Regions from separate parts of the Sedimentibacter sp. genome, predicted to be linked through region 2. Evidence: riboswitches for the same ligand, from Rfam matches in the RefSeq annotation. Region 2 holds a riboswitch; the other holds the start of a gene.
The links. Region 2 has a riboswitch for cyclic di-GMP ahead of AAGU76_RS17050 (S-layer homology domain-containing protein). Riboswitches for the same ligand answer to the same signal wherever they lie in the genome.

Region 1 (10,035 bases), on a different contig from region 2:
AGCGGCTCTCATAGGGAGAAATATCGCTCCGGGCCTGAACAGAAGCTTTGCTTCCCAAAGCTGGCCCGCAGTTTCGGAAGAGCGCTGGAAAGAAGCTAAGATTGAAGCCAGAAAACAAATCGACCTTGATTCTGAAATTAAAATTTACGCTTCTGACATAAGTGAAAGGGCCGTGAAAATTGCAAAGGAAAATGCCATTGAAGCAGGAGTTGACGACTGCATAGAATTTTTTGTGAAGGATGTCATGCACATAAAGGAGCCAATGTGTTCCCATGGCATAATGATAACTAATCCTCCTTACGGAGAGAGAATCGGAGACGTTTCCCAAATACAAAATTTACACAATCATCTGGGCAAGGTGTTCGGAAGGGATAAAACATGGTCATGCTACATAATAACTTCAATTGAAAGCTTTGAGAGGGATTTTGGAAGAAAGGCCGACAGGAAAAGAAAGCTGTTCAACGGTGACGTGAGAGTCGACTATTACCAGTATTTCGGCGAAAGACCGGAAGATAAACAAAGCTAAAAAAATTCCGTATTGTAAAGAAAATATCTGAAAATCAGTTGAAATTAATTCATTTTTATTGTACACTGTAAATATATGTTTGATTTTTTAAAATATTATGTTATTATATAATCTACAATATTTAAAAGGTGAGCATATATGATTGAAGAAGTAAGTGCTGGGGGGATCGTCTTTTTCAAGAACAGCATTCTTATGTTAAGGAAATTTAACGGAGACTGGGTTCTTCCGAAAGGAAGAGTTGAAGAAAACGAATCGCTTAAAGAGACTGCCTTGCGTGAAGTGTATGAAGAAACCAGGGCTAAGGTAACGACCATCAAATATCTCGGTAAAATCAACTATGAATTCAACAGAACAAGTTATATGGACAGGGTTCATATAAACAAGGAAGTCCACTGGTATTTAATGATGGCACGTAACATGAACTGTACTGCACAAAAAAATGAGGGTTTCGCAGAAGCTAAATTCCTTCCCTTTGAAAGGTCATTGATAATTGCCAGATATGACGATGAAAGAAAGATAATAAAAAAAGCTGTTGAAGACATTAAATTTCATTGCTACAAGTAGGGTGATAACATGACTTTTTCTTCTAAGATCAAAGATGAGCTGTCCAGGAGCGAAATAACTGATAAGACTGCTGCGCGTGCAGAGACGGCAGCCTTGGTGAGGACCATGGGGTACATAAGCTTCAAGGGATTCAGCAGGATGGAAGTTGAATTTTCTACGGAAAATGCTGCAGTAGCCAGGCGTATATTCAAGCTTTTGAAAATCGCTTTTGAAATTTCAACCCAGGTCAGCGTGGAGAAAACCAACCGACTTAAGAAGCATAACAATTACATCATAAGAATTGAAGATAAATTGGCAAAACAATTTTTGCTTGACACCAGGGTAGCCCAAAAGGAAGACTTCAACATAATGTCCTTTGACTACGGAGTTCCGGACGAACTGCTCACAAACGACCTGTGCAGGAGATCTTACATAAAGGGTTCATTCATGGGCTGCGGTTCAATAAGCGATCCTGAAAAATCGTATCATGCCGAGTTCGTAAGCAGCCGGGAGGAGCAAAGCCGTGGAATATGCAATCTTCTTGAATCTTACGGCATAACGGGCAAGACAATTTATAGAAAGAACAACTATGTAACCTACATTAAGGAAAGCGAGCAGATTTCGGATTTATTGGCTCTCATGGGAGCAAACAACGCCGTGCTCGATTTTGAAAACGTAAGAGCAGTAAAAGAAACAAGAAATCAGATCAACAGGGTAATAAACTGCGAAACTGCCAATCTTGACAAAATTGTGGACACTTCCATGAGGCAGATAAACAGTATCAAGGTTTTGAAAAAGCACAAAGCTATCGATAAGCTTCCCGATCATTTGAGAGAACTTGCATATTTAAGGCTTAAACACAGCAATGCGAGTCTTAAGGAACTTGGAGAAATGCTAAATCCACCATTAGGCAAGTCAGGTGTGAATCATAGATTAAGAAAAATCGAGGAAATTGCCGAAGATTTATTAGAACATGAGAAAAGAGGTGTATAAAATGAGATCACAAAAAGTAATATTGAAAAATAAGATAGGCCTGCACGCTAGACCGGCAGCAATATTTGTAAAAAAAGCCAGAAATTTTGACAGTGAGATTATCATTAAAAAAGGCATACAGGAAGCTAACGGGAAGAGCATCATCAGCATAATGGCGCTGGGTGCCATGAAAGGCGATGAACTTATTATTCTCACAAAAGGTTCCGATGAGGACAAATGCATTGCTGAATTGTCAAACTTGTTGGAATTCATGGAAGAAGAGGAATAAAAGAAATAAAAGGAGGGGCAACCCTCTTATTTATTGCCCAAAATAAAAAACATAGGAGAAAGTATGGAAAATAAAGTATTGGCTGTAGTGGACGGAAGAGAAATTAAGGAATCGGACATGAATGCTTTGATGAATAACCTTGGACAAAATGCATCATATTTCAGAGGACCGGAAGGAAGAAAGAAGCTGGTTGACGAACTTGTAATGCATGAGCTTATGTATTCTGAGGCTGTGGAAAAAAATCTCGAACAGGATCAGGAATTTATCGATGTACTGAACAACATGAAAAAGAGCTTGCTGCAGCAGTATTCCCTAAGAAAGATGTTCAACGGCATAACAGTGTCCGACCAGGAGCTCAGGGACTACTACGAACAGCACAAGGAAATCTATAAGACCGAGGAAATGGTCAAGGCAAGTCACATACTTGTGGATTCTGAAGAAAAGGCAAATGAAATACTTGAAGACATTACTGATGGTATGAAGTTTGAGGAAGCTGCAGCCAATTATTCAAGCTGCCCTTCAAAGCAAAACGGAGGAGAGCTGGGACAGTTCGGCAGAGGACAAATGGTTAAGGAGTTCGAGGATGCGGCATTTTCCATGCAGGTCGGAGAAATTAGCTCCCCTGTAAAGACACAGTTCGGTTACCACATCATTAAACTTACAGACCACATACCGGCAAGAAATTCAGAGTTTGAAGAAGTGTATCAGGAAGTGAAGGACGGTTTCTTTGCTGAAAAACAAGAAAAGGTATATCTTGAAAAGAAAGCTGAACTGACCGGCAAGTACGAAGTGTATTACATGGAATAAAGTTGCCCCGCGAAAGCGGGGTTTTGTTTCGCCTGTGATAAACAGAAACATAATACGGATTAAAGCTGTGTACAAAAATACCAGCCTGTGCATAAAAGCGCCTTAAAAACTGACGCTTGTTAACAACTTGCAGGAAAAACATGCAATGTAGTAATTTTTATAAAAATTTTAAAAAAGATGTTGCCAAATCAATACCCTTGTGTTAATATAATAAAGCGACATGCGGATGTGGCGGAATTGGCAGACGCGCACGGTTCAGGTCCGTGTGGGTAACTCCATGCAGGTTCAAGTCCTGTCATCCGTACCAATTAAAAAAAACAGCGATTCTCAGATGAGGGTCGCTGTTTTTTTCGCACTGGTTAATATGTTTAAGAGAGTTGCGGTGAAATGTAAAAAGTTCTTGACATTTCTTGCAAGGTAGCATATTATAAATGTAAAGAACGTTTTACATTATGCGTTCGTGAAATGTTCTTGGGCGGTATTTGTACTGCATCGAATATAAAATAAATTGCCTGAGGGGGTACTCATGAGAAAGATGGATGAAATGGAATTGTCTATAAGCTTTAAGGCGATTAAATGGGCATGGTTTTACACTGTCATGTTTTTATTTGTATGGACATTATATGATTATTTTATAAAAGGTGTTTTTAATTCTCCTGCATCCTTTTTGCTAACTACTCAAAACGTCATCTACCTGGGAATAAACCAATTCCTTAATTGGAAACTGAGTAAAGATGAGAAATAAAATTAAGGAACTTCGTAAACAAATCGGACTTCGGCAGGAGGATTTAGCAAGAGAGCTGGGTGTTACACGTCAAACAATCAATGCCATTGAAAACAATAAGTACAATCCAACGCTTGAGCTTGCAATGAAACTGGCCAAACTTTTAAAAACACCTGTTGAAGTAATCTTTGAACTTGATGATTGTTAAAAAACGGAAGCAGTACTTCCGTCATTCCTTTAAGTCTGTGTGAGTAACTCCATACAGGTTCAAGTTCTGCCATCCGTACCAATAACAAAAACAAAAACAGCGATTCTCAGAAGAGGGACGCTGTTTTTTTAAATACGGGTAATGTAATAAGAATAAGTGAGCCGTGTGCGATAAACTGAAGATTAAAACCTATTACATGGGTTTTAGATTTTTATTGAGGCGCTCAATCATCCATGACAAACGGCTATTCCGTCCGGCATCTGTTTTTGCATCAAAATATGCCCGTGTATAAGTCTTTTTTACAGATGGGGACATGGCCTGAAAATTCGTATAGGCCGGTTCATGTTCTTTCAGCAAATCAGATAAAGCTGCTATCTGTTCAACGGAAGTCACTGGGGACTTAGGAGCATTCCACTGACCATTTTTCTTGGCCTCCTCTATTTTCTCTCTGCCATAATCGGTCATTACCCCTTTTTCCTCAAGTTTCATAGCTAGCTCCTTATTTTTATTCGACCATTTACTATTTACCGTACGGCACGCAAAATATTTCTTATATTTTGTGCTGTCAATGCTTTGCACTTGTCCATCGATCCAGCCGTAGCAAAGGGCTTCTTCCAATGCCTCAGCAGCAGTAAGCGTGGCTGGCCCGCCATTTTTGCCGAAAAGCAGCCATACACCTTCACTACTTGTTCCGTTTTTGTGTAACCATTCACGAAACGTTGCCCTGTTGGAAAAAACTAAAATCTCACTCATATTTTCACCCCGTTAAGTCAGCTTACTCGTCTAAAACAAACTGTTTTGATTTTATTATACCATCAAATTCTCACGTACAGAAGAAGGAAATTTATCATGCCTGAATACTCCGATTAATAAAAAATTACACTGTGCGGATGGTTGGTTCCAACCAATCTGGAATGATGTTTCAATGGTTCCGGTTAGGATTGTAAAGGCAAAATTTATATATTTCGACAAATAATTTAATTAATATTTTTATCTGTCAGCATGTTGTTGACAAATGTCAATGCTTAAAATATAATTAATTATCTGCAGCATAATGAAAAAGGCAAACTTAGCGAAAGTTGAGGACGCAAAGCCACGGGTCTTAAGGTTATCCAAGACAGCCGGGTTACCAAACTGTGCAAATACATACTATAAGAGTATTGGCTTTGTTTGGGTTACCATTCAGGGCTTTTTTATTTCAAATGACTATGCTCTCTGAGGATTAAACAATTTTGGAGGTGAAGCTCGATGAAAGAAGGGAAATCGGTTTACTACATCGAAATACATTATAACTATACTAGGTACAACATTTATAATGTAATGGTAAAGAATTATGAAGAATTTTGGGAATGGTTGATTTCCGGTGACAGCAATGAATTTACCGTTACCAGCTTTACACAGCGTGAAATCAAGTATGCCAGGGATAAGATAACCAATTTCTATGAAAAACAAACTGGTGTGGAAACTGCAAGAAGCAGGGAAATAGAAAAAATAAAGAAAGATTTGATTTTGCCGTCTTATCAGAATTCCAGGACCTATGAAACCCAAAGGGTTGTACGGGTGAGCAGTGAGATTCCTGAAACGGTTCAGACGTACAAGGAATATGACGAAATTTTGCCTGAAAACAACCTGGGAACTGAGCATATAAAGAAATATGCCTCAAGGCTGGAGAAGGAAAATATGATCTTGAAATCAAAAATATCCGAGTTGGAAAGTAAGATATCGTTGAAAGAAATTCATGATGAAGTTAATAATGAAATTTATCAAGAACTTCAGCAAAAGGTTGAACTTGAAAAATCAAGAAACGATAAGCAAAGTACAGAATTGGAACTTTACAGGCAGAAGATACTCAATATGGAAAATATGATTGCCGAGAAAAACCTGGAGGCTGAAGCCCTGCGAAAAATAAAACTACAGGCAGAGCAGGAGCTGATCGTTGAAAAGTCAAAATGTACAAGCTGCAAATTTAAAGGCCTTGGAGATGACTTGGAGACAATTTACGGCAAAATGGATTACTTCTCTGAAGAAGCCACAAGACATTCTGAAATTATCAATGAGCTTCATCAAAGGTTAACCGCGGAACAGCATCGAGCCAACAAGTCCAAGAAAGATCTGGAGAAGTTTGCAATGGCTGTTGCAGGATTGAAGGAAAAGTTGTAAATACCAGAGAATTATATTATTCAGCGACTCTTGTCAAAGAGCCGCTGTTTTATTATGCAGCCAACAGGGATTTCAGACATTAACAATGAGCTTGAAATCAGTGATGACGAATTTTAAGCTAGACACAAGAAAGGTAAACGGAGACGATTGTATTGAAGCAAAATGCACCTTCTTAACAATTTGGTTGCAATTTGACGCTGTGCACACAGACTTGATGGAAAATATTGTATTCAAGAATATGCAAAAAAGAATATAGTCACGATTGACTCGCTAAAACGCGTGAATTCAATTAAAGATAGAGCATGTGCGAAATTTGGTGAAGTTTATCTAAAATTACATGCAAAAATAACAAGCAAAAACGTTTACGTGCAAAAATAGAAACGATTGCATGAAATGATGAATTGACAAACATTCATATGTGTATTACAATAATGCAATCATTTAGAATTTTTTATAAACGGAGGAGAATAATTATGATTCGCAAAAAAATGGTTTTACTACTAACAATGGCACTGCTTGCAACTTCATCAGTCACAGCTTGCAGCAACGGCACTCCTGCCAAACAGGAAAATACAAAAGAAGAAAACAAGGAGCAGAATACGGCTCAGGAAATCGACAAGAGCAAGTATTTCATAACTGTAGCAACAGGACCTACCAGCGGTTTGTACTATCCTATAGGAGGAGCTTTCTCCAGCGTATTTCAGAATAAATTAGGGTACAAGTCTTCAGCTCAGGCAACAGGAGCATCCGTGGAAAATATAAATCTTATTTTGAACGGGGATGCGGAACTGGCCATAGTGATGTCTGACTCTGTAGCACAGGCTTATGGTGCATTCGGTGCATTTGAAGGAAAAACACCTGCAGAGGATTTAAGATGCATTCTTGGGCTATATCCCAACTACGTGCAGCTTGTAACAACTAAAGACACCGGTATAACCAAGTTTGAAGATCTTAAGGGCAAGAAGGTAGGTGTTGGCGCTCCGAACTCCGGAGTTGAACTAAACGCAAGAATGATGTATGAAGCTCACGGCATGACATACGAAGACAGCAAGGTTGACTATCTGAACTATGGCGAAGCAATCGACCAAATGAAAAACGGGCTGGTTGACGCAGTGTTTGTAACAAGCGGTATTCCCAACGCCACTGTAATGGAACTTGGAACAGCAGCAGACATAGTAGTTGTTCCTATCGAAGGCGAAGGACTGAAGAACCTGACAGAAAAATATCCATTCTTTGTTCCTGATGTGATACCCGCAGACACTTATGGAACAGACACCGACGTCAATACTGTAACTGTAAGAAACATAATGCTTGTAAGCAAGGATCTTCCGGATGAAGTTGTTTACGACCTTACAAAGGGAATTTTCGAAAACATAGAAGACATCAAAGCTTCCCATGCTACAGCTGCAAAGCACATTTCACTTGAAAATTCTCACATAGGTGTGGACATTCCTTTCCATCCGGGTGCAGTTAAGTACTATGAGGAACAAGGAATAAAATAAATGAAATATAAAAACCTGCCTGCTGCAGAACAGGCGGAAGGTTGCAGCCGATCCGGCAGCAAAGGGATGGAGCGCCAGGCTTCATCCCCTTATGTAAAGTTAATAATCGTGTTATTGACAGCAGTATTTTTATGGATCGCATCAGCCGGTCGCAGCAGGGTGCTGACAATTTTGAATCAAAAAACTGGTGAAGTTTATCTGGAATCATATGTTTCGGAAGGGGACAAGATTGAGTATTCGTGGGTTCATTCATTTGAGCACATTCCGTGGACAGAGGAATATGAACTGCAAAACGACAACGAACTGATGCTGACCAGCATTGCTGTTGCTGGTTTCGGAGCCGGAATTCCCGAAAATAAGGGGGAAGTTTCGGTTGAAGATGGAATTATTAAAATGAGGAATATTAACCAATCTTATGAAGAAATAAACTGGATTAATTCAAATACAGCGCTGACGCATATCGGGCTCAACGGCAGCGTGCTGATAAAAGGCAGTGACCTGCCGCACCATGAGCCGTGCACTTTAAAAGTAAAGGAGAGATATTTTGTATGGCCAAGATTTCGTTAGACAACAGGAATGAAGCAATAGAGACACAACAAACGGAAATACTTGAGAAATATGACAAGGAATCAAAAACGAGAAAATTTGAAAGCAGAAATGTAGCTAAATTCATATATTGGACTGCTGTAATCATAGCCTTATACCACTTTGCAACATCCTTCATCGGATATCCGGCAACCCACAAGCACAGATCACTGCACGTTGCCATGATGCTTTTCATGACATTCTTCATATATCCTGCATCAGGCAAAGCCAGCAGGAAAAAAGCTGCGTGGTACGATGTGGTGTTTGCCATGATGGCGGCAGCTGTGGCAGCGTATGTGTGGTTTGATTACGGGAACTTTATAAACAGAATGGGAATGCCCAACACCATGGACATTGTTATGGGTACGATGCTGATTATCACTGTTCTTGAAGCATCCAGAAGAATTTCCGGATGGCCTCTGGTGATCCTAAGCCTATTGTTCATTCTATACGGTCTGTTCGGCAAGAACATGCCTGGCATATTCACCCACAGGGGCTACAGCTGGACCAAGCTTGTAAACCACATATTCATAAACACTGAGGGAATTTACGGAACATCTGTAAATGTTGCGGCAAGCTATATTTTTCTGTTCATACTGTTTGGAGCAATCATGAACAAATCGGGTATGGGACAGTTCTTCAATGACATAGCCCTGGCTCTTGCAGGACACACAAAGGGAGGTCCTGCCAAGGTTGCTGTCATAGCCAGCGGATTTCTGGGAAGCATTAACGGTTCAGCCGTAGCTAACGTTGTTACCACCGGTACGTTTACGATTCCGCTCATGAAGAAAACCGGATACAGCAAGGAATTCTCAGGTTCAGTTGAAGCCACCGCTTCCGTTGGAGGACAGCTTCTGCCTCCGATTATGGGTGCTGCTGCATTCATTATGGCGGAAATGCTTGGAGTAAAGTACGGAGTGATAGTTGTAAGTGCAGCAATTCCTGCACTGCTTTACTATTTCGGAATTATGGTTCAGGTTCAGTTAAGGGCAGACAAGAACAACCTTGTCGGTGTTCCCAAGGAAGACCTTCCAAGGGTGAAGGCGGTTATGAAGACCAGGGGACACCTGGTAATTCCAATAATATTTCTTCTTTACATGCTGCTTTTCAGCGGCAAGACAGTAATCTTCTCGGCATTTTTAACCATAGTTGTCACTATATTCGTCAGCATGCTCAAAAAGGAAACAAGGATGAGTCTGAAGGACCTTCTTGATGCTTTTGAAGAAGGAACCCGTTCCACAGTCTCGGTTGCTGTTGCATGCGCAGTTGTTGGAATAATAATCGGCGTTGTGAGCCTTACCGGATTCGGACTGAACATGGCTAACGCAATAATACTGCTGGGACAGTCAAATCTCATGGCTACACTGGTTTTGACAATGGTTACGTGCATGATATTGGGAATGGGTCTGCCGTCAATACCGGCGTACCTAATTACAGCCACCATGGCTGCTCCTGCTCTTATTCAGCTTGGTGTTCCAGACATAGCGGCACACATGTTCGTGTTCTACTATGCAATGTTTGCTAACCTTACACCGCCTGTTGCACTGGCTTCCTTTGCGGCAGCAGGTATTTCCGGCGGTGACCCCATGAAGACAGGGCTTCAGTCAGTGAAGCTTGCCCTGGCCGGCTTCATCGTGCCGTACATGTTTGTGTACAACACTTCACTTCTGCTGCTTGATACAACAGCACTGATTGCTGTCAGAGTAATCATCACATCTA
Region 2 (10,035 bases):
CAGGAACAGTTACAGGCAAAATGCCGGATGGATCAGTGACAATAACATTCACATATACATTGAATCCATACTATGTATACTACAATTCAAACTATGGTACTCCATCGGTAATATCCGATGAGCTTAATCCATATGAATATGGTGAAAAAGTTACAGTCTTGGCAAACATGTTTACGCGGTCAGGATACAGCTTCACCGGTTGGAACACTCAGTCAGACGGTAAGGGAATTTCATACACAGCCGGAAAAGAATTCTTTATAGAAGGCAGCGACGTGACGCTTTATGCACAGTGGAACAGGAGATCCAATCCTCCGGTAATAATTGTTGACACTGATCCGCCGTTGGCAACATTGGAAAAATTTGATCACTTTGCGTACATTATTGGTTATCCTGAAGGAGACGTAAGGCCTCTCAACAACATAACCAGGGAAGAAGTGGCAATGATTTTCTACAGATTACTGACGGATGAAAGCAGAAACAAATTGTTGAGTGACACGAATCCGTTTACTGATTTACAAGGGCATGGATGGTCCAACCGTGCGATTTCAACGCTGTACAATGCCGGTGTTCTGAAAGGCTATCCGGATGGAACGTTCAGACCGTCCGAACCTATAACAAGAGCAGAATTTGCGACCATTTCTGCCAAGTTCGATAATCTGGAAATGGGCAGTACAAGTAAATTTACGGACATATTCGGCCACTGGGCTGAAGTGTATATTTCTTCTTCTGAAACAAAGGGATGGATCAAAGGATATCCGGATATGACATTCAGACCCGAGCAGGATATCACGAGGGCTGAATCCATGACACTCATCAATAACGTCCTTGAAAGATCAGTTCCGAAAGAGAATATACACCCGGATGCAGTTTTCTGGCCGGATAATCCAAGTGATGCATGGTACTTCGAAGTTGTTATGGAAGCAACAAACAGCCACAATTACATTTATGAGGACGACAAAGACGAACTCTGGACAGATATGAAAGCCAATAAAGTATGGCCGTAATAGGTAATTAACCGGAAGCAACCATTGAATGGTTGCTTCTTTTCGTTATTGAATGAGAAAAAGTGAAATCAATTTGTAATTGAATTGTAATTGAAATCAAATTGTCAAATAATAAAAATGTAATTCATGAGATATATAATTATATTAAGCAAATTAGCTAGTCATATTTCCTGAAATGGGGTGAAGCAATGGAATACCCTTCTAAAAATGATTTCTATCTTAAATTTAAGGCAGTGTACAATAAAAGCGGCAATTTTATAGATTATGTACTGGTTTATATTAGTGAAACCTTCTATAAGGCTGCCGGGATAAATCCTGAAAACATCAAAGGGAAAAAGTTCTCGGAAATCGTCATCGACTATTCTGATAAATTAGGATTCAAGGACCTGTATTTCAACGTGATTCCAAAAACCAGACTGAAGTTTGAAATGTACATCAGGGAAATGGAAAGATGGTACCTGATCAGTGTATTTACCGACAAAAGCACCCAGGAAGACCTGATGACAATATATTATGTTGATGTTACACATATTAAACAAGGGGTGCCGTATCCTTACAGCCAGTCTGAAGATGAACAAGGCAACATTTATTTCCTGAAAGACAGAGAAAAGTTGTATTACAAGGACAGATTAACCGGACTGTACAACAAGAATTTCTTTGAGGAAGAGATGTCCAGACTTGATACTAAAAGGCAGCTCCCAATCAGCCTTATAATGGGAGATATTAACGGATTAAAACTTATCAATGATGCATTTGGACACGGCATGGGCGATGAGGCCCTGAAAAAAGCATCTGAAATCATGAAAAGTTCTTTCAGGGATGAAGATATAATAAGCAGGGTCGGCGGAGACGAATTTGTAGTGCTGCTGCCTAAAACCACAGCAGAGACCGCAACGGAAATTGTTGAGAGGGTCAAGGCAAAATGTGAGACCAACACATTGGATTATGTAAAAATAAGTATCAGCTTCGGAGTTGCCACAAAGGAAACTGAAGATGAAGATTTAAACAAAATCATGAAGAAAGCCGAAGACAGGATGTATTTCAAAAAGCTCAAGGAAAGCAAGGAAGCAAAGCTATCCATGATAAAATTCCTAAAGAGCAGGCTGGAGAAAATTACATATGAAACGAAATCCCACTACGAGAGGCTTAAAAATCTGACAATGATCATGGCTGATGCAATGGAACTGTCAAGGGAAGAGAAGGAAGAATTAAGACTTTTGTGTGAATTTCACGACATAGGTAAAATAGGAGTATCAAGAAATATACTTCAAAAGGAAGGGTCACTGGACAGCGAGGAATGGGAAACCGTAAAGAGGCACAGCGAGATAGGATATTATATAGCGAGAGAATTCAGAGATGCTTCTCCAATTGACGAATTGATTTTGATTCATCATGAACGATGGGACGGAAAGGGATATCCCGGTCTCTTTAAAAATGAAGAAATTCCTGTAGTCGCAAGAATTTTCGCAATCGCGGATGCTTACGATGTAATGGTCAATGACAGACCATACAAAACAAGAATGTCAAACAGTGAAGCCCTTCGGGAAATCAGCGAGAAGGCCGGCAGCCAATTTGACCCTAAGATTGCCGAATTGTTTGTGAATATCATGGAAAATGAAGAACAAATTGTATAATAATGATTACATTTATACATAATATGGTAAATATGTAAAATTGAATATTTGGCAAACCTGCTGAAAGGCAGGGACGCAAAGCTTTGAAGTCTAAAGTATGAAAGTACTATGACCGTTCAGCTGCAAAATAATCTGAAGATATTATTTTGCAGCTTTTTGTTTCTTACAGCAAATTTAAAATTGCTATGAAACTTAATCAGTTAGTTGCAACTACCTTTACAGGGGGGCTAGTTGTTGCTATATATCAATTGTTAATAGACATGTAGAAAGGGGGTGCAAATGTTGAAATGCTTATTAAAGATTGGATTTACAAGAGAAGGTTAGAAAAACAATTATTGAAGAAAGGAGGAAATTTTATGAACAAAAATGTGTTTAAAAAAGTTGTTTGTTTAGTGATTGCTTTAATGATGATGATGCCGGCATTACCGAGTAGTATTGTCAGTGCTTCAACTGTAACGTATACAGATGCACAAGTAAGTGAATTGTTCGATGGAAATGACTTCACGCAAACTATAAGTTCAACTAATGAACATTCAAAAGTTGCAGCATTTTGGTATGATAATTCATCACCTAAAAATCTTTATGTTGCTTTTACAGCCCATGATACAAAAACAGTTCAATTCATTGAATTTGATGGGGTTAGAATAACTGCGGAGGTTAAGAGCGAACATCCTGATGATGAAACATTGGTTGTTAAAGGTACCACATTTTTAGTTAGTGATTATATAACAAAAAATGCAAGTCAACATCACTGGGTTATAGTTAATTTAGGAAACAGAACTTTACCGGCAGATGGGAACTTCACCATCGGAGCAGATCTCGGAGCTGGCGGACATAGCTTTACAGGTACAAGTGCTACAATAATTGTATTGTACTATACGGTAACATACCAGCCTGGAGACCATGGAACATTTGCAGAACAATCAACTCCGAATTTGACATACGGAGACGCTACACCGGCAGCACCGGATGCAGAAAACAATCATGAAAGCGGCTGGACATTTGCAGGCTGGAGCCCGGCAGTAGCGGCAACAGTAACAGGCAATGCAACGTATGTGGCAACATGGACGCAGGATGGGTACACAGTAACATACCAGCCTGGAGACCATGGAACATTTGCAGAACAATCAACTCCGAATTTGACATACGGAGACGCTACACCGGCAGCACCGGATGCAGAAAACAATCATGACAATGGCTGGACATTTGCAGGCTGGAGCCCGGCAGTAGCAGCAACAGTAACAGGAAATGCAACATATGTGGCAACATGGACGCAGGATAAGTACACGGTAACATACCAGCCTGGAGACCATGGAACATTTGCAGAACAATCAACTCCGAATTTGATATACGGAGATGCTACACCGACAGCACCGGATGCAGAAAACAATCATGAAAGCGGCTGGACATTTGCAGGCTGGAGCCCGGCAGTAGCGGCAACAGTAACAGGTAATGCAACGTATGTGGCAACATGGACGCAGGATGGGTACACAGTAACATACCAGCCTGGAGACCATGGAACATTTGCAGAACAATCAACTCCGAATTTGACATACGGAGACGTTACACCGGCAGCACCGGATGCAGAAAACAATCATGACAATGGCTGGACATTTGCAGGCTGGAGCCCGGCAGTAGCAGCAACAGTAACAGGAAATGCAACATATGTGGCAACATGGACACAGGATAAGTACACGGTAACATACCAGTCTGGAGACCATGGAACATTTGCAGAACAATCAACTCCGAATTTGACATACGGAGACGTTACACCGGCAGCACCGGATGCAGAAAACAATCACGAAAGTGGCTGGACATTCGCAGGCTGGAGCCCGGCAGTAGCAGCAACAGTAACAGAAAATGCAACATATGTGGCAACATGGACGCAGGATAAGTACACAGTAACATACCAGCCTGGAGACCATGGAACATTTGCAGAACAATCAACTCCGAATTTGATATACGGAGACGTTACACCGGCAGCACCGGATGCAGAAAACAATCACGAAAGCGGCTGGACATTTGCAGGCTGGAGCCCGGCAGTAGCAGCAACAGTAACAGGAAATGCAACATATGTGGCAACATGGACACAGGAAGGGTACACAGTAACGTACCAGCCTGGAGACCATGGAACATTTGCAGAACAATCAACTCCGAATTTGACATACGGAGACGTTACACCGGCAGCACCGGATGCAGAAAACAATCATGACAATGGCTGGACATTTGCAGGCTGGAGCCCGGCAGTAGCAGCAACAGTAACAGGAAATGCAACATATGTGGCAACATGGACACAGGATAAGTACACAGTAACATACCAGCCTGGAGACCATGGAACATTTGCAGAACAATCAACTCCGAATTTGACATACGGAGACGTTACACCGGCAGCACCGGATGCAGAAAACAATCACGAAAGCGGCTGGACATTTACAGGCTGGTCACCGGCAGTGGCAGCAACGGTAACAGGCAATGCAACGTATGTGGCACAATACAGTTCAACTGAAATGAAAGTTCCGGTCCACAAGCAATGGATCAGTGATTATGAACAACCGCAGTATATGAGTTTAGTTGCGTCATCCGTTCAAAAGCCAGACAGCATAACTCTACATTTATATGATGGAAATGACGATTTAATTGATTCAATAACAATAGAACCACAGTATATAGAAGGTTGGGAATATTGGGAAGGTGAATTCAGCTTACCTAATAAAGTAAGTGAAGAAGAATTTGAACAATATTATGTTATTGAAGATGAGCTGGATGATTATTTTGCTATAGTCAATAATTGGGGAACAAGCGATGGCTTTGGCGTATATAACATTGAAGCAATTCATGTACCGGTGACCAAGGTTTGGGACGGTCCTACAGGCAAAGAGGTAACAGTTACATTACTTGATGCCAACAAAGAATCAACCGGTTTGACTTTAACATTAAATGCAGAGAACAAATGGACAGATTCTTTCAAATTGCCTAAATATGAAATGAGTGGAGATGGCTACTGGGATTTCAATGTAATTGATTATTCGGAATATACAGTTGCTGAATCCGGCGTGATTGGCTACACTCCAGAAATATCAGGTGATGTTTATGAAGGCTTTGTTGTAACAAACAAAGTAAATGAAGTAGCATACAAAGTTAATTATTTGGATATAGACACCGGTTTATCGGTTGTCCCAAGTGTTGACAAATTTGGAGCATTTGGTGAAGAGGTTACTGAGATAGCTCAGGATGTAGAAAATTACAATATTGTGGGTTCTGCATCGATTACAGTGACATTAAACGAAGATGAGAATGTTATTAACTTCTACTATTCAAAGTATGATGTTATTGAATCAAATCTGCATAAGGTTAACTGGATGTATGAAACAGGTTATAACACATACGCATACAACCAGAGATATTCAAAGAATGGAACAGGCACGCCGGCAGAAAGCGATATTACAAGCTATGTGCAGCTTCACTATGATTCGGGATACACATATGTAAAAAGAGAAATCAGTACAAAAACAGACAAAGAAACTATCATTGTTGAAGTTCCATCAGAATCAGTAACAACAGGGTCAGCAGTAACAGCATCAGCAATCAAGCTGGTAACAACCACTACGGTTAACTTGTACTACGACATGGACAGAGACGATGACGACGATGATGATGACGATGAAGACATTCCAGACAATGACGTTCCGCTGGCAGATCTTGAGAAGCTTGACCACTTTGCGTACGTAATTGGTTATCCTGAGGGAGATATAAGACCTCTGAACAACATAACCAGGGAAGAAGTGGCGATGATATTCTACAGATTGCTGACTGACGAAAGCAGAAACAGCCTGCTGAGTGATTACAATCCGTTTACGGATTTGGAAAACCATGGATGGTCAAATCGTGCAATATCAACATTGTACAATGCAGGCATTATCAAAGGCTATCCTGACGGAACATTCAGACCGTCGGATCCTATTTCAAGGGCAGAATTTGCTACCATAGCAGCTAAGTTTGATAAACTGGAGCTTAACAATACCAGCAAGTTCACGGATATTTTCGGCCACTGGGCTGAGAAGTATATTACATCTTCCGAAAACAAGGGATGGATCAAGGGTTATCCTGATTTAACCTTCAAACCTGAGCAGGACATTACAAGAGCAGAAGCTATGACTTTGATCAACAATGTACTGGGTAGGGTAGTACCGGAAGAAAATATACATCCGGATTCAATGTTCTGGCCGGATATAAAAAGCAGCGACTGGTACTACGAAGCTGTAATGGAAGCAACAAACAGTCACAATTATGTTATCGAAGATGACAAGGACGAACTTTGGACTGGACTTAAACCCAACAAGGTATGGCCGTAAACTTAATAAGATTCAGTGGCGGAGCTTTTGCTCCGCTTCTTTTTTTAGCATTATTTTGTCGTATGAAATGCATTTACAAAAAAATACCATAGAGTTAAAATTATAACAAGCAGAACCGGGCTGAAATTTAATTTTTTGTTTCATTATAACTAATATTTTTAAAGGACTGAGTTTTGGCTGTTGAAAAGCAGGGTATATTTATTACGTTAATCATTCTTAGTTTCACTAAAGGAGGAATCATGAAGTCACTGAAATTAAAGGAAAATATATTTTGGGTAGGAAGCCTTGACCCTGGGCTTGAAGTTTTTGACATAATAATGCGCACCAAGTTCGGAACAACATATAATTCATATGCTGTAAGGGGCAGCGAAAAAATTGCGCTGATTGAAACAGTTAAACTGAAATGCTTTGAGGATTATCTTGAAAAACTGAAGGAGATTGACATTGAACCGTCAAAGGTTGACTATATAATAGTGAACCATACTGAACCGGACCATACGGGTTCTATCGAAAAGCTTATTCACATGAATCCTAACATCCGGATAGTCGGATCAAAGCAGGCAATAGAATTTATGACCCATATCTGCAATGTACAGTTTAAATCAATTGTTGTTAAGGATGGGGATGAATTGTCGCTGGGAGATAGGACATTCAGGTTTATTGATGCCAAATTCCTTCACTGGCCGGACTCAATGTTTTCATATCTTATGGAAGATAAGGTTTTGTTCACCTGCGATGCATTTGGTGCTCATTATTCGCTGGATACAGTGCTTCAGAGCACGTTAACCAATGAAGGCGACTATATGGAAGCATTCAAATATTACTTTGACAACATATTTGGGCCTTTCAAGACGTTCTTTCTGCAGGCTATAAGTAAAATTGAGAACCTTGATATAGATATGGTTTGCACCGGTCATGGCCCTGTTCTTGACCAGGATCCGTGGAAAATAATCAACCTGTCCAAGGAATATTCAACGGAGAAGAAACCTTTTGACGGAAAGCTGGTAGTGATACCGTATGTTTCTGCTTACGGATACACCAGGGAAATGGCTGAAGAAATAGCAAAAGGGATTATGGAATCAGGAATCAAGGTTGAACTTTACGACATGGTTTACGAAGATGAAAAGAAGGTGCTGGAAAGAATATACTGGGCAGACGGTGTTCTGTTCGGTTCGCCTACAATGGTCGGCGAAGCGCTGGAACCAATCTGGAGTCTGCTCATAAAAATGTTTCCTCCCGTTTATAAGGGCAAGCATGCTTCTGCCTTTGGTTCATATGGCTGGAGCGGCGAAGCTGTACCAAACCTTATGCAAAGAATAAAACAAATAAGGCTCAAGCCCTTTGGCGAAGGCTTGAAAATAAGATTCAAACCATCGGAAGAGCAGCTGAAGACAGCTTACGAATTCGGGATTGAATTCGGTTATACAGTGGAGCCTGGCGCAAGAAAAGAAGCTGTTACTGCCGGCGATAATAAAACCTTCAGATGGAAATGCACTGTGTGCGGCGAGATCGTTGAAGGTGCAAATCCGCCGGAAAGATGCCCTGTTTGCGGCGTGGGGCCGGAATACTTTGTCATGCTTGAGGATGAGGGAGACGGTGAAGTTTCAAACGTTAAAGAAAAAATAGTTATAATAGGCGCCAGCGGTGCAGGCATGGGAGCTGCTGTTGAAATAAGAAAAAGAAACCAGGCAAGCGACATTACCATAATCTCCAAGGAAGACGTGATGGGATACTACAGACCGCAGCTTTCCAAGATGCTCAGCAACGACAGCATTACAATCGAATCCATGACCATAAAGGATGAAAAGTGGATGAAGGAAAACAATGTGAACCTCCTTCTGAACAAGGTCGTTTCATCCATAGATGCTGCAGGCAGGAAGGTTGTTCTTGAAAGCGGAGAGGAAATTGAATACACGAAGCTTATAATTGCATCGGGAGCTGAAGTGTTTGTTCCTCCATTCCCAGGCAGGGAAAAGGAAGGTGTATTTACCTTAAGATATGCAAAGGACGGTAAGGCAATAAAGGAATATGCCAAGGGCAAGACGACAGCCGCTGTCATAGGAGGAGGCGTTCTTGGGCTTGAGGCAGCCAACGAGCTTGCGAACCTGGGGCTGAAAGTTACGGTAATAGAAATGGTAGACAGAATTTTGCCCAGACAGCTTGACAAGGACGCTTCGGCGGTTCTGGAACAAATAGTCCATAATGCAGGAATCATATTCAAAAAAGGAGTAGGTACTAAAGAGATTCTGGGTGATAGAAGTGTGACCGGCATACTTCTTGATAACGGTGATATCGTTGACGCAGACGTCATAGTTTTATCCACAGGCGTAAAGGCAAACACAAAGATGGCAGAAGGTACCGGAGTTGAAATAAAAAGAGCCATTGTTGTAGACAGCAGGATGGAAACTTCCGTTAAGGATATTTTTGCTTGCGGGGACTGTGCAGAATACAACGGAATCAACTATGCTCTTTGGAGCGAAGCCATAGAACAGGGCAAGACAGCAGGCATTAATGTCATAGGAGGAAATCACCGGTACGAGACCATCATTCCTTCCACCACATTGAATGCATTCGGGTCCAGTGTGTTCTCCATAGGCGACGTAGGGTCAGACCCCAACACCGAGTATGAAACATTCAAGAAGACTGACATCAATGGATATAAGAAACTGTACTTCAAGGGAGGCATACTGACAGGTGGAATCCTGATAGGTGATACTTCTCAGACTGTTGATCTGGTTCAGGGATTTGAAAACAAGAAAGACATGGAACAGATGGTTGCGAAGTTTAAATAGCAGTGTGATTACGTCACTCATATACGGTAATTATACTCGTTATTCCTAGTACGCGGTTTTTACCGCGTATTTTTTTATTTTTTTGATTACATGAAATGACAAAATATTTTATATGAGTAAATTATAATGAATAATGTGATTTCGCAAATATTACGGCTGTGCTTGTTTGAAATATATTCATTTAGCGGGGTTGAGATGGTTTATTATGTTGAATATGTCTTCGCTGAAAATTTCCTGATAGATTTTATTTTGC

Region 1: it holds a riboswitch for cyclic di-GMP, as region 2 does, so the genes downstream of both, AAGU76_RS14555 (hypothetical protein) here and AAGU76_RS17050 (S-layer homology domain-containing protein) in region 2, are expected to answer to the same signal.

What each region holds. Positions count from the first base shown of each region.
Region 1 is NZ_JBCFAS010000003.1:573,904-583,938, forward strand. Features, by position in the region: gene AAGU76_RS14510 (class I SAM-dependent RNA methyltransferase) at 1-526, shown strand, start outside; gene AAGU76_RS14515 (NUDIX hydrolase) at 665-1,090, shown strand; gene whiA (DNA-binding protein WhiA) at 1,100-2,062, shown strand; gene AAGU76_RS14525 (HPr family phosphocarrier protein) at 2,064-2,330, shown strand; gene AAGU76_RS14530 (peptidylprolyl isomerase) at 2,394-3,137, shown strand; tRNA gene AAGU76_RS14535 (tRNA-Leu) at 3,360-3,444, shown strand; gene AAGU76_RS14540 (hypothetical protein) at 3,664-3,882, shown strand; gene AAGU76_RS14545 (helix-turn-helix transcriptional regulator) at 3,872-4,069, shown strand; gene AAGU76_RS14550 (YdeI/OmpD-associated family protein) at 4,262-4,822, opposite strand; cyclic di-GMP riboswitch class I at 5,122-5,203, shown strand; gene AAGU76_RS14555 (hypothetical protein) at 5,318-6,229, shown strand; gene AAGU76_RS14560 (TAXI family TRAP transporter solute-binding subunit) at 6,703-7,731, shown strand; gene AAGU76_RS14565 (DUF1850 domain-containing protein) at 7,732-8,298, shown strand; gene AAGU76_RS14570 (TRAP transporter permease) at 8,280-10,035, shown strand, end outside.
Region 2 is NZ_JBCFAS010000005.1:103,800-113,834, reverse strand. Features, by position in the region: partial or broken gene AAGU76_RS17060 (S-layer homology domain-containing protein) at 1-1,004, shown strand, start outside; gene AAGU76_RS17055 (diguanylate cyclase) at 1,193-2,638, shown strand; cyclic di-GMP riboswitch class I at 2,679-2,766, shown strand; gene AAGU76_RS17050 (S-layer homology domain-containing protein) at 2,995-6,990, shown strand; gene AAGU76_RS17045 (FAD-dependent oxidoreductase) at 7,230-9,782, shown strand; gene AAGU76_RS17040 (sigma-E processing peptidase SpoIIGA) at 9,978-10,035, shown strand, end outside.